Regions from separate parts of the Solibacillus isronensis genome, predicted to be linked through region 3. Evidence: riboswitches for the same ligand, from Rfam matches in the RefSeq annotation. Region 3 holds a riboswitch; each other region holds the start of a gene.
The links. Region 3 has a riboswitch for S-adenosylmethionine ahead of M3166_RS14465 (O-acetylhomoserine aminocarboxypropyltransferase/cysteine synthase family protein). Riboswitches for the same ligand answer to the same signal wherever they lie in the genome.
Positions count from the first base shown of each region.

Region 1: linked by a shared signal. The riboswitch ahead of metA (homoserine O-acetyltransferase MetA) and the one ahead of M3166_RS14465 (O-acetylhomoserine aminocarboxypropyltransferase/cysteine synthase family protein) in region 3 are both predicted to bind S-adenosylmethionine.
Region 2: linked by a shared signal. The riboswitch ahead of metK (methionine adenosyltransferase) and the one ahead of M3166_RS14465 (O-acetylhomoserine aminocarboxypropyltransferase/cysteine synthase family protein) in region 3 are both predicted to bind S-adenosylmethionine.
Region 4: linked by a shared signal. The riboswitch ahead of M3166_RS18540 (bifunctional homocysteine S-methyltransferase/methylenetetrahydrofolate reductase) and the one ahead of M3166_RS14465 (O-acetylhomoserine aminocarboxypropyltransferase/cysteine synthase family protein) in region 3 are both predicted to bind S-adenosylmethionine.

Region 1 is NZ_JAMBOC010000001.1:1,018,377-1,020,580, reverse strand. Features, by position in the region: gene M3166_RS05200 (nucleoside-diphosphate sugar epimerase) at 1-578, shown strand, start outside; SAM riboswitch class I at 651-758, shown strand; gene metA (homoserine O-acetyltransferase MetA) at 912-1,853, shown strand; gene M3166_RS05190 (ABC transporter ATP-binding protein) at 1,904-2,204, opposite strand, start outside.
Region 2 is NZ_JAMBOC010000001.1:14,255-16,458, forward strand. Features, by position in the region: gene pckA (phosphoenolpyruvate carboxykinase (ATP)) at 1-846, opposite strand, end outside; SAM riboswitch class I at 1,045-1,160, shown strand; gene metK (methionine adenosyltransferase) at 1,426-2,204, shown strand, end outside.
Region 3 is NZ_JAMBOC010000003.1:139,144-141,347, forward strand. Features, by position in the region: gene nfsA (oxygen-insensitive NADPH nitroreductase) at 1-447, opposite strand, end outside; SAM riboswitch class I at 693-807, shown strand; gene M3166_RS14465 (O-acetylhomoserine aminocarboxypropyltransferase/cysteine synthase family protein) at 925-2,204, shown strand, end outside.
Region 4 is NZ_JAMBOC010000010.1:18,008-20,211, forward strand. Features, by position in the region: gene hemG (protoporphyrinogen oxidase) at 1-837, shown strand, start outside; SAM riboswitch class I at 925-1,022, shown strand; gene M3166_RS18540 (bifunctional homocysteine S-methyltransferase/methylenetetrahydrofolate reductase) at 1,125-2,204, shown strand, end outside.

The DNA of each region.
Region 1 (2,204 bases), on a different contig from region 3:
TTTCATTTGAGAAGGCGAAGCTGAAAAATGTGGAGTTATTAGCCGAAATTTTATTGGTGGAACCGTTATTTATTCATGATTTGACGAATAAAATGTTACGACTGGGTATGATTGTGAAGGAAGAGGAATTTGCACTAACTGCAAAGGGTAAGGCTCAGCTGGAATCGGGCATTTTTGAAGAGGAACTTGAAGAAACAAGTTATTTTATTCAATACAGCCCGATCCATGAGCAGCCATTGGAGGGTGACCTGGAGGAATTTGCGGATTTGGAAGAGTTTCCGGAGCCTTTCCCGACAATCGAAACAGAAGAAATCGAAGCAATTGAAGAGAGCGTGCTGATTGATTTCATACAACAGCAACTTTCCGAACAACCGGTGGCGGAAGATGAAGTACCGCACTATATAACGAGTGTTGTTTCGACGGAATCGATCCAGATTAATGATATACCGGTCCTATGTTTTTTACTGTTTGATCAAAAGGAAAACAGGCATTTTGTGCGGGTATACAATACATTGACACGTGTATGGGATGAACGGCTGGAGACAATCTTATTTACTATAGAAAAAGAGCAGCTTTAGTATGCGTGAAATAATATTTTTGGAATTATTGCAAAATTACAAAGTACATGATACACTAATGACAATTTAATAGACTTATCAAGAGAAGCGGAGGGACTTGGCCCGATGATGCTTCAGCAACCTCTAGTTTAACTAGAAAGGTGCTACTTCCAGCAAGGTGTTGACCTTGGCAGATAAGAACGGGTAGAAGCCCCTCTCAATTCTGTTTTGCTGGAATGAGAGGGGCTTTTTTATTGTTCCGGAACGGTTCGTTTCGCTCGTAAAACAATGCATTGCCTGAATACCACAGATTATTAAAAGTTTATTGAAAAAGTTTATGAGGGGGAAAGTGGAATGCCGATTAATATTCCGAAACATTTACCGGCGGGTGAGCTGCTTAGAAAAGAGAAGATTTTCGTCATGGAGGAAGACCGTGCGAAAACACAACAAATTCGACCGTTAAATATTTTAGTGTTTAATTTAATGCCTGAAAAAGAGAAAACCGAACTGCAGTTGCTGCGCTTACTCGGTAATACACCATTACAGGTGGATGTGACATTTTTAAACACGGCTACATACGAATCAAAAAATGTTTCCAAATCGCATTTAGATACTTTTTACCGGACGTTCGACCAAGTGAAGCACCGTCGCTTTGATGGGCTCATTATTACAGGAGCGCCAGTAGAGAAAATGGATTTTGAAGATGTTGGCTACTGGAATGAGATTACGCATGTTATGGACTGGGCAGATGAACATGTCACTTCGATTATGTATATATGTTGGGGCGCCCAAGCTGCATTGTATCATCATTTTGGCATCGGAAAATTCGAATTGCCGAAGAAATGCTCCGGTGTTTATTCCCATGTGATTACGGATTTAACAGTAGATTTAGTGCGGGGATTCAGTGATGAGTATGTGGCACCTCATTCACGCCACACGTCGGTTTCAATTGATGAAGTGCGAGCACACCCTGACTTGCGACTATTAAGCTATTCGGATGATGCAGGCGTGTTTATCGTGCAATCGAAAAACAATAAACATATTATGATTACAGGGCATCTGGAATATGATGCAACGACCTTATCGGATGAGTATTTCCGCGATATTGAGAAAGATCCGGACAATACGGAAATTCCGATCAACTATTTCCCGAATAACGACCCGTTGCAGGCACCGAAAAATGTTTGGCGTGCCCATTCGCATCTGTTGTTCTACAACTGGCTGAACTACTACGTATACCAAGAAACGCCGTATGAATGGCATTACGTCGATGAAAATATTGAATATCATATTTAATGCTTATAAATGAAACGAACCAGCAAGAGATGGACTCCTGCTGGTTCGTTTTATTTAATTGCGACCCAGGCACGTTCGCGTTCAATCTGCAAACTAATTTCCCGCCCGAAGAAATCGCTTAATAATTCGTCTGTTAAAACAACTTCGCGTGCATTGGCTTCGACATTTTTTCCGTCTTTCATTAAAAGTACATGGCTAAAACAAGGAAGTATTTCTTCTACATGATGCGTCACGTAAATTAGGGTAGGGCCGTTTTCTGCTTGTGCAATCTGTTCTATTGTTTGCAGCAAGTTTTCCCGTTCGATTAAGTCCAGACCGCCACATGGCTCATCCAATATTAAAATTTCCGGA
Region 2 (2,204 bases), on a different contig from region 3:
CTCATTTTCAGCAGATAGGTTGATTGTTTTTGCATAGCAACCACCTTCAATGTTGAATACGCCATTGTCAGACCAGCCGTGCTCGTCATCACCGATTAATTTACGGTCTTTGTCAGCTGATAAAGTAGTTTTTCCTGTACCAGATAAACCGAAGAATAATGCTACATCGCCTTCTTCTCCAACGTTTGCAGAACAGTGCATTGGGAAGATACCTTGTTCAGGTAATAAGTAGTTCATAATACCGAAGATTGACTTCTTCATTTCACCTGCGTACTCAGTTCCGCCGATTAAGATGATTTTCTTTTCGATAGATGTTATAATAAATGTTTCCGATCCAGTACCGTCTACTTCCGGATCTGCTTTGAAGTTTGGCGCAGATACGATTGTAAACTCGGCAACGTGTTTAGCCAATTCGTCTGCTGTTGGGCGGATGAATAATTGATGACAGAATAGATTATGCCAAGCATATTCGTTAATTACTTTAATAGATAATTGAGACTCTTTGTCTGCACCAGCAAAACCGTTGAATACATATAACTCGTCACGTTCTTTTAAGTAATTTATAACTTTTACATAAAGTTTATCAAATACTTCTGCAGAGATCGGACGGTTTACTTTACCCCAATCGATTTTGTCATTTGAAATTTCTTCTTCTACTATATATTTATCTTTAGGAGAGCGGCCAGTATATTTGCCTGTTTCAGCACGTAATGCGCCTTCAACAGTTAGCGATGCTTCTCCGCGTGATGTAGCTTTTTCAATTAATTGTGGAACAGATAATTGAGTTTTGATGTTTTCCCCGTTTAAAAGTTCTTTCAGCTCGTTAGCAATTTCTACCGAATTCATCTATTAAATACCATCCTTTTTTATAGTATTCCCTTATAGAGGGGAGTTGATTCCTAATTCAAAAATAGTATAACACATTAAGTGAAATAATCTATACTAATTGCAAATTATTTTTTCGTAAATTTTAGCAGATCGAAAAAAGTCAAAATTTGTTGACAGTACTTGAATTTTTGCGTAAGATGTTTAATTGAACGGATACTCTTATCCCGAGCTGGTGGAGGGGCAGGCCCTATGAAACCCGGCAACCTGCGTATATTTTATACGTGTTGGTGCCAACCTGATGCAAGGGCAAAATTTCCCTTGAACGATAAGAGTGAAAGGTAACGAAACGTAATATCCTTTCCTCACGTGTGATGAACACGGCTATGAGAGAAAGGATTTTTTTTATTTTGTTTTACAATTTCGTACTGAACGAAAATTATATAGTTACAGCCTTTCAGACCCTCGTGTTAAAGCAAATATAGCTTGACGTTAAAAAGGCAGCTACGCATCAGCGTAATTCCTGCAATATAACGGACATGGGTAATGAGTACCGTATCAATAAAAAACAATTGCCAAAGTGATTTAGGAGGAAATGACATGACAAATCGTCGACTGTTTACATCAGAAAGTGTAACGGAAGGACATCCGGACAAAATTTGTGACCAAATTTCGGATGCCATTTTAGACGCTATTTTAGCTGCAGATCCAAATGCACGTGTAGCTTGTGAAACTACGGTAACAACAGGCTTAGTATTAGTATCTGGTGAAATTACAACTTCTACTTATGTAGATATGAAAGGAATTATCCGCGATACAGTAGCAGAAATCGGCTATACACGCGGTAAGTATGGCTTTGATGCTGAAAATCTTGCAGTACTAGTAGCAGTAGGAGAGCAATCACCTGACATTGCACAAGGTGTTGACCAGGCATTGGAAGCACGTGAAGGTTCAATGACTGAAGATGAACTTGAAGCAATCGGTGCAGGCGACCAAGGTTTAATGTTTGGTTATGCATGTAACGAAACACCGGAACTTATGCCTATGCCTATTTCTTTAGCTCACAAATTAGCGCGTCGTTTAACAGAAGTGCGTAAATCAGGCGAATTGGAATATTTACGTCCGGATGGTAAAACACAAGTAACAATCGAATATGATGAAAACAATGAACCTGTTCGTGTAGATACAATCGTTATTTCAACACAGCACGATGAAGAAGCAACATTGGAACAAATCCAAACAGACATTAAAGAACACGTTATTAAACCGGTAGTTCCTGCTCATTTATTGGATGAAGCTACAAAGTACTTCATCAACCCAACAGGTCGCTTCGTAATCGGCGGACCTAAAGGAGATGCAGGTCTTACAGGACGTAAAAT
Region 3 (2,204 bases):
CGGTAAATTGAACAGCGCGCTGATTTCCTTAGGATTTGTACGGGCACCACCGATATAGCAAATGCCGTAACCCATTGATTCAGCTGCAATAACGAAGTTTTGAGCAAATAATGCAACATCTGCTACTCCTACAAGCACGTTTTCAGCCGTGTCAGCAGAAATATCAACCCCATGTTTTTGACCGGCTACTTGCAAACGTTTGAAATCTACGCAAAACAAGAAAGAGGCGCCCGCTGTTTTGAACTGGAATTCATTTTTAGACAGTTCACCAAGCTTCGTTTTCTTTTCTTCATCCGTTACCCAAATGACACTGTAGGCCTGTACAAAATGCGAACTTGCCGCCATTTGTGCTGTTTCGATTAAATCGATGACAGTTTCTTTAGAAATTTCCTCACCTGTATATTTACGAACAGATGTATGACTGCGTAATAATTCTTTTGTATTCACGTGAACATCTCCTTTTTATGTAATAAAAAACTTAAATATATAACCTTCAAGCTTATTTTAGTCAATATTTTACTTGAAGTCGATTATTAACGTCTGTTCAATTCATAGAGAAGGAATTTTTGCATATCGTTAAATACAGATAAGAGTAATCTGAATAGAAATCTGAAAATTTTAATTTTTTGTGTTGACATATCGGATTAGTATGTTTTATACTGAGACTCAACGATGGAACACAAATCACATAACTCTTATCAAGAGCGGCGGAGGGAATAGGCCCTGAGATGCCCGGCAACCAGTAAGTGATGAACTGACTAAGGTGCTAATTCCTACAAAATGGACAATCATTTTGAAAGATAAGAGGAGGCAAACTTGCTCATGCGCAACCCTCTTCTTAACTGAAGAGGGTTTTTTTCATTTAAAAAATCCTCCTCAAAAAACACCGATTTCACCATCGATTAAATTTTTGGGGGTAATAAAATGACAAATTTAAGACCAGAAACTTTATTATTACACGGGGGACAAAAGCCAGACCCGGTAACAGGTGCAATTGCAGTTCCCGTTTACCGCACAACAGCCTATGCATTTAATGACACAGCTCATGCGCAACGTCTATTTGCATTACAGGAAACAGGCAATATTTATTCTCGTATTATGAACCCGACAGTCGGGGCATTTGAAGAACGGGTTGCTTTATTAGAAGGGGGTACAGCTGCAGTAGGGCTTTCATCTGGCGCAGCAGCAGTAGCATTTTCGATTTTAAACGTTGCCGGTGCAGGGGATGAAATTGTTGCGGCAGGTTCACTTTACGGCGGGACTTACAATTTATTCGCCACTACATTGCCTCGCTACGGCATTACAGTAAAATTTGTGGATGAATCAGATCCTGCAAACTTCCAGGCGGCAATTACGGATAAAACGAAAGCAATCTTCGCTGAAATTATCGGAAATCCAAGCTTGAAAGTACTGGATATTGAAGCGGTAGCAAACATCGCTCATGACAATGGTCTTCCTTTATTAATCGACAGCACATTTGCTTCCCCATACGGAAGTAATCCGATTGAATTCGGTGCGGATGTTGTTATCCATTCTGCAACAAAATGGATTGGTGGTCATGGAACGACAATCGGCGGGATTGTCGTTGATGCAGGGAAGTTCGACTGGACACAAGGAAGACATCCAGGATTTACAGAACCGGATACTTCTTACCATGGTCTACGCTACGGGATTGACACAGCAGGCGCTGCATTTGCGACAAAGCTTCGTGTTCAACTATTGCGTGATTTTGGTCCAACATTATCTGCTGACGCAGCATTTAACTTCCTGCAAGGACTTGAAACGCTTCATTTGCGTATTGTCCGTCACAATGAAAATACACAAAAAGTTGCCGAGTATTTAAGAGACCACCCATTTGTGGAATACGTAAATTACAACGGCTTTGAAGATTTTGAGACACATGATTTGGCGAAAAAGTACTTGAAAAACGGCTTTGGATCTATCATTACGTTCGGCATTAAAGGTGGACGCGAAGCCGGTCGCCAAGTAATCGATAACGTAGAATTGTTTTCACACGTAGCAAACGTTGGGGATGCCCGTTCATTGATTATCCACCCTGCGAGCACAACGCACCAACAGTTATCTGCTGAAGAACTAAAAACTGCCGGCGTATCGGAAGAGCTCATTCGCTTATCGATCGGGTTAGAAGCAGCAGAAGATATTATCGCAGATTTAGAACAGGCATTAGCGAAAGTTGCGGCTGA
Region 4 (2,204 bases), on a different contig from region 3:
TCCACATTGCCTTATTTAGTGGATTATAAAAACAACTACGGATCGATTATTAAAGGATTCGAAGCACATCGAGAGCAATTTGAAAAAGCTGCGAATAAGAAGTTTATTTCTTTCCGCTCAGGTTTATCGGCATTGATCGATCGCTTAGAGGAACAGCTGCCGGAAGTTGAATTCATGAAAAATACAGTAACAAAGCAAATCCGTAAAAAAGAAGAGCAATATGAAGTCGTGCTGGAAGAAGAAATAATTTTATCGGATGTTGTTGTATTGGCTGTTCCAAATGAAACAGTACGTCATGTCATACAGGATGACTCACTGGAAGAACAGTTGAAAAAGTTCACGACGGCATCTGCTTTAACGATGTATTTGGGCTTTGATGTACCGGATGATATTTTACCGGCAGATGGTACAGGCTTTATCGTTTCGCATAATAGTGATTTAGTTTGCAATGCGTCAACATGGACGAGCCGTAAATGGAAACATACATCGGCGGAAGGTAATTTACTTGTTCGCCTGTTTTATAAAAATATTAATCCGCGTTATGAAGAGTTGGTTGCTATGTCTGATGAAGAACTTACGAAAGTTGCACTGGAAGATATACGTGTTAGCTTAGGTGTTGAAGCGGAGCCGACAGTCGTCAATGTAACAAAGTGGGTTGACCAAATGCCCCGCTATGATTTGGCGCATAATGAAGCATTATCGGAAGTTATACAGCAGCTGGCAAATGATTACCCGAATGTTCTATTAGCGGGATGTGCCTATTTCGGAGTAGGAATCGGTGCCTGTATTTTAAATGGAAAAAAAACAGCTGAACAAATTATTAGTCGAATTATGTAAAGAAATACTTCATTCGGCTAAAGGGTATTGACGGAAGTATTAGATAACGTTATGATTCATTTAATTATTTTAAAAATTCATATTATTTTCTTATCAAGAGAAGTAGAGGGACTGGCCCGATGAAACTTCAGCAACCAACGTTAAGTCAGGTGCTAAATCCAGTGGCAAATGCCAGAAGATGAGAAGGGATTAAGTTGATAACTATTATGCCTTCTTTTATTTAATGAAAGAAGGCTTTTTTGTATCGTTAATATACTGAAAATACTGTAAATGATGGAGTGAAGGCAATGGGTTTACTTGAAGAATTACAAACACGGGTTTTAACAGCAGACGGGGCAATCGGAACACTTCTTTATTCATATGGATTGGATTATTGTCATGAAGAGATGAATATTGCACGTCCTGATATTATAGAAAAAATTCATAGTGAATATATTGCGGCGGGTGCAGATATTATTCAGACAAATACATACGGAGCCAACCGAATTAAGCTTGCACGTTATGGCTATGAAAATCGTGTTAAGGAGTTTAATGAAGCTGCGTTAAAAATTGCAAAGCGTGCTGCTTCCCTGGATGGACAATATGTGCTGGCGACAATCGGTGGTATTCGTGGAATCCGAAAAAGTGATGCGACATTAGACGAAATTTTAACTGCGTTCCAAGAACAAGCGGAAGTATTACTAGCTGGTGAACCAGATGGATTCTTACTGGAAACGTATTACGATTTTGAAGAATTATCGCATTGTGTCCATCTATTACGTTCTATGACTGATTTACCGATCATTGCCCAAGTGACAATGCAGGAGCCGGGTGTCCTTCAAAATTTAATGTCTTTAAATGAAGCACTTCAGGATTTAGAAAGACTAGGTGCAGATATTGTTGGGAGTAACTGCCGATTAGGTCCTTTCCATACGATTCAGGCATTTGAAGGAGTCAATTTACCGAATAAGGCCTTTCTATCGGCTTACCCAAATGCATCATTATTAGATATTGAAGATGGTCGTGTTGTCTATGAATCGGAAACCGACTATTTCGCACGTGCAGCCGTTGAACTTGTAAACCAAGGAGTCCGTTTAATTGGCGGGTGCTGCGGGACGACACCGAAGCATATTGCAGCCGTAAAAAAACGTTTGGCAAATATGCAACCAATCGAAACGAAGGAAGAAAAACACAGGTCTACACAATTCGTCCGTATTCCGGAGCCACGTAAACAAGAGCCGCTCCACGAAAAAGCAAAACGTGAACGCTCTGTTATTGTTGAGCTGGATACACCGCGTCACCTGGAAATCGATGGGTTTGTCGAAGGGGCAAAACAGCTGGCAAAAGCGGGAGCCGATGTCATTATGATGGCTGATAACTCACTTGCT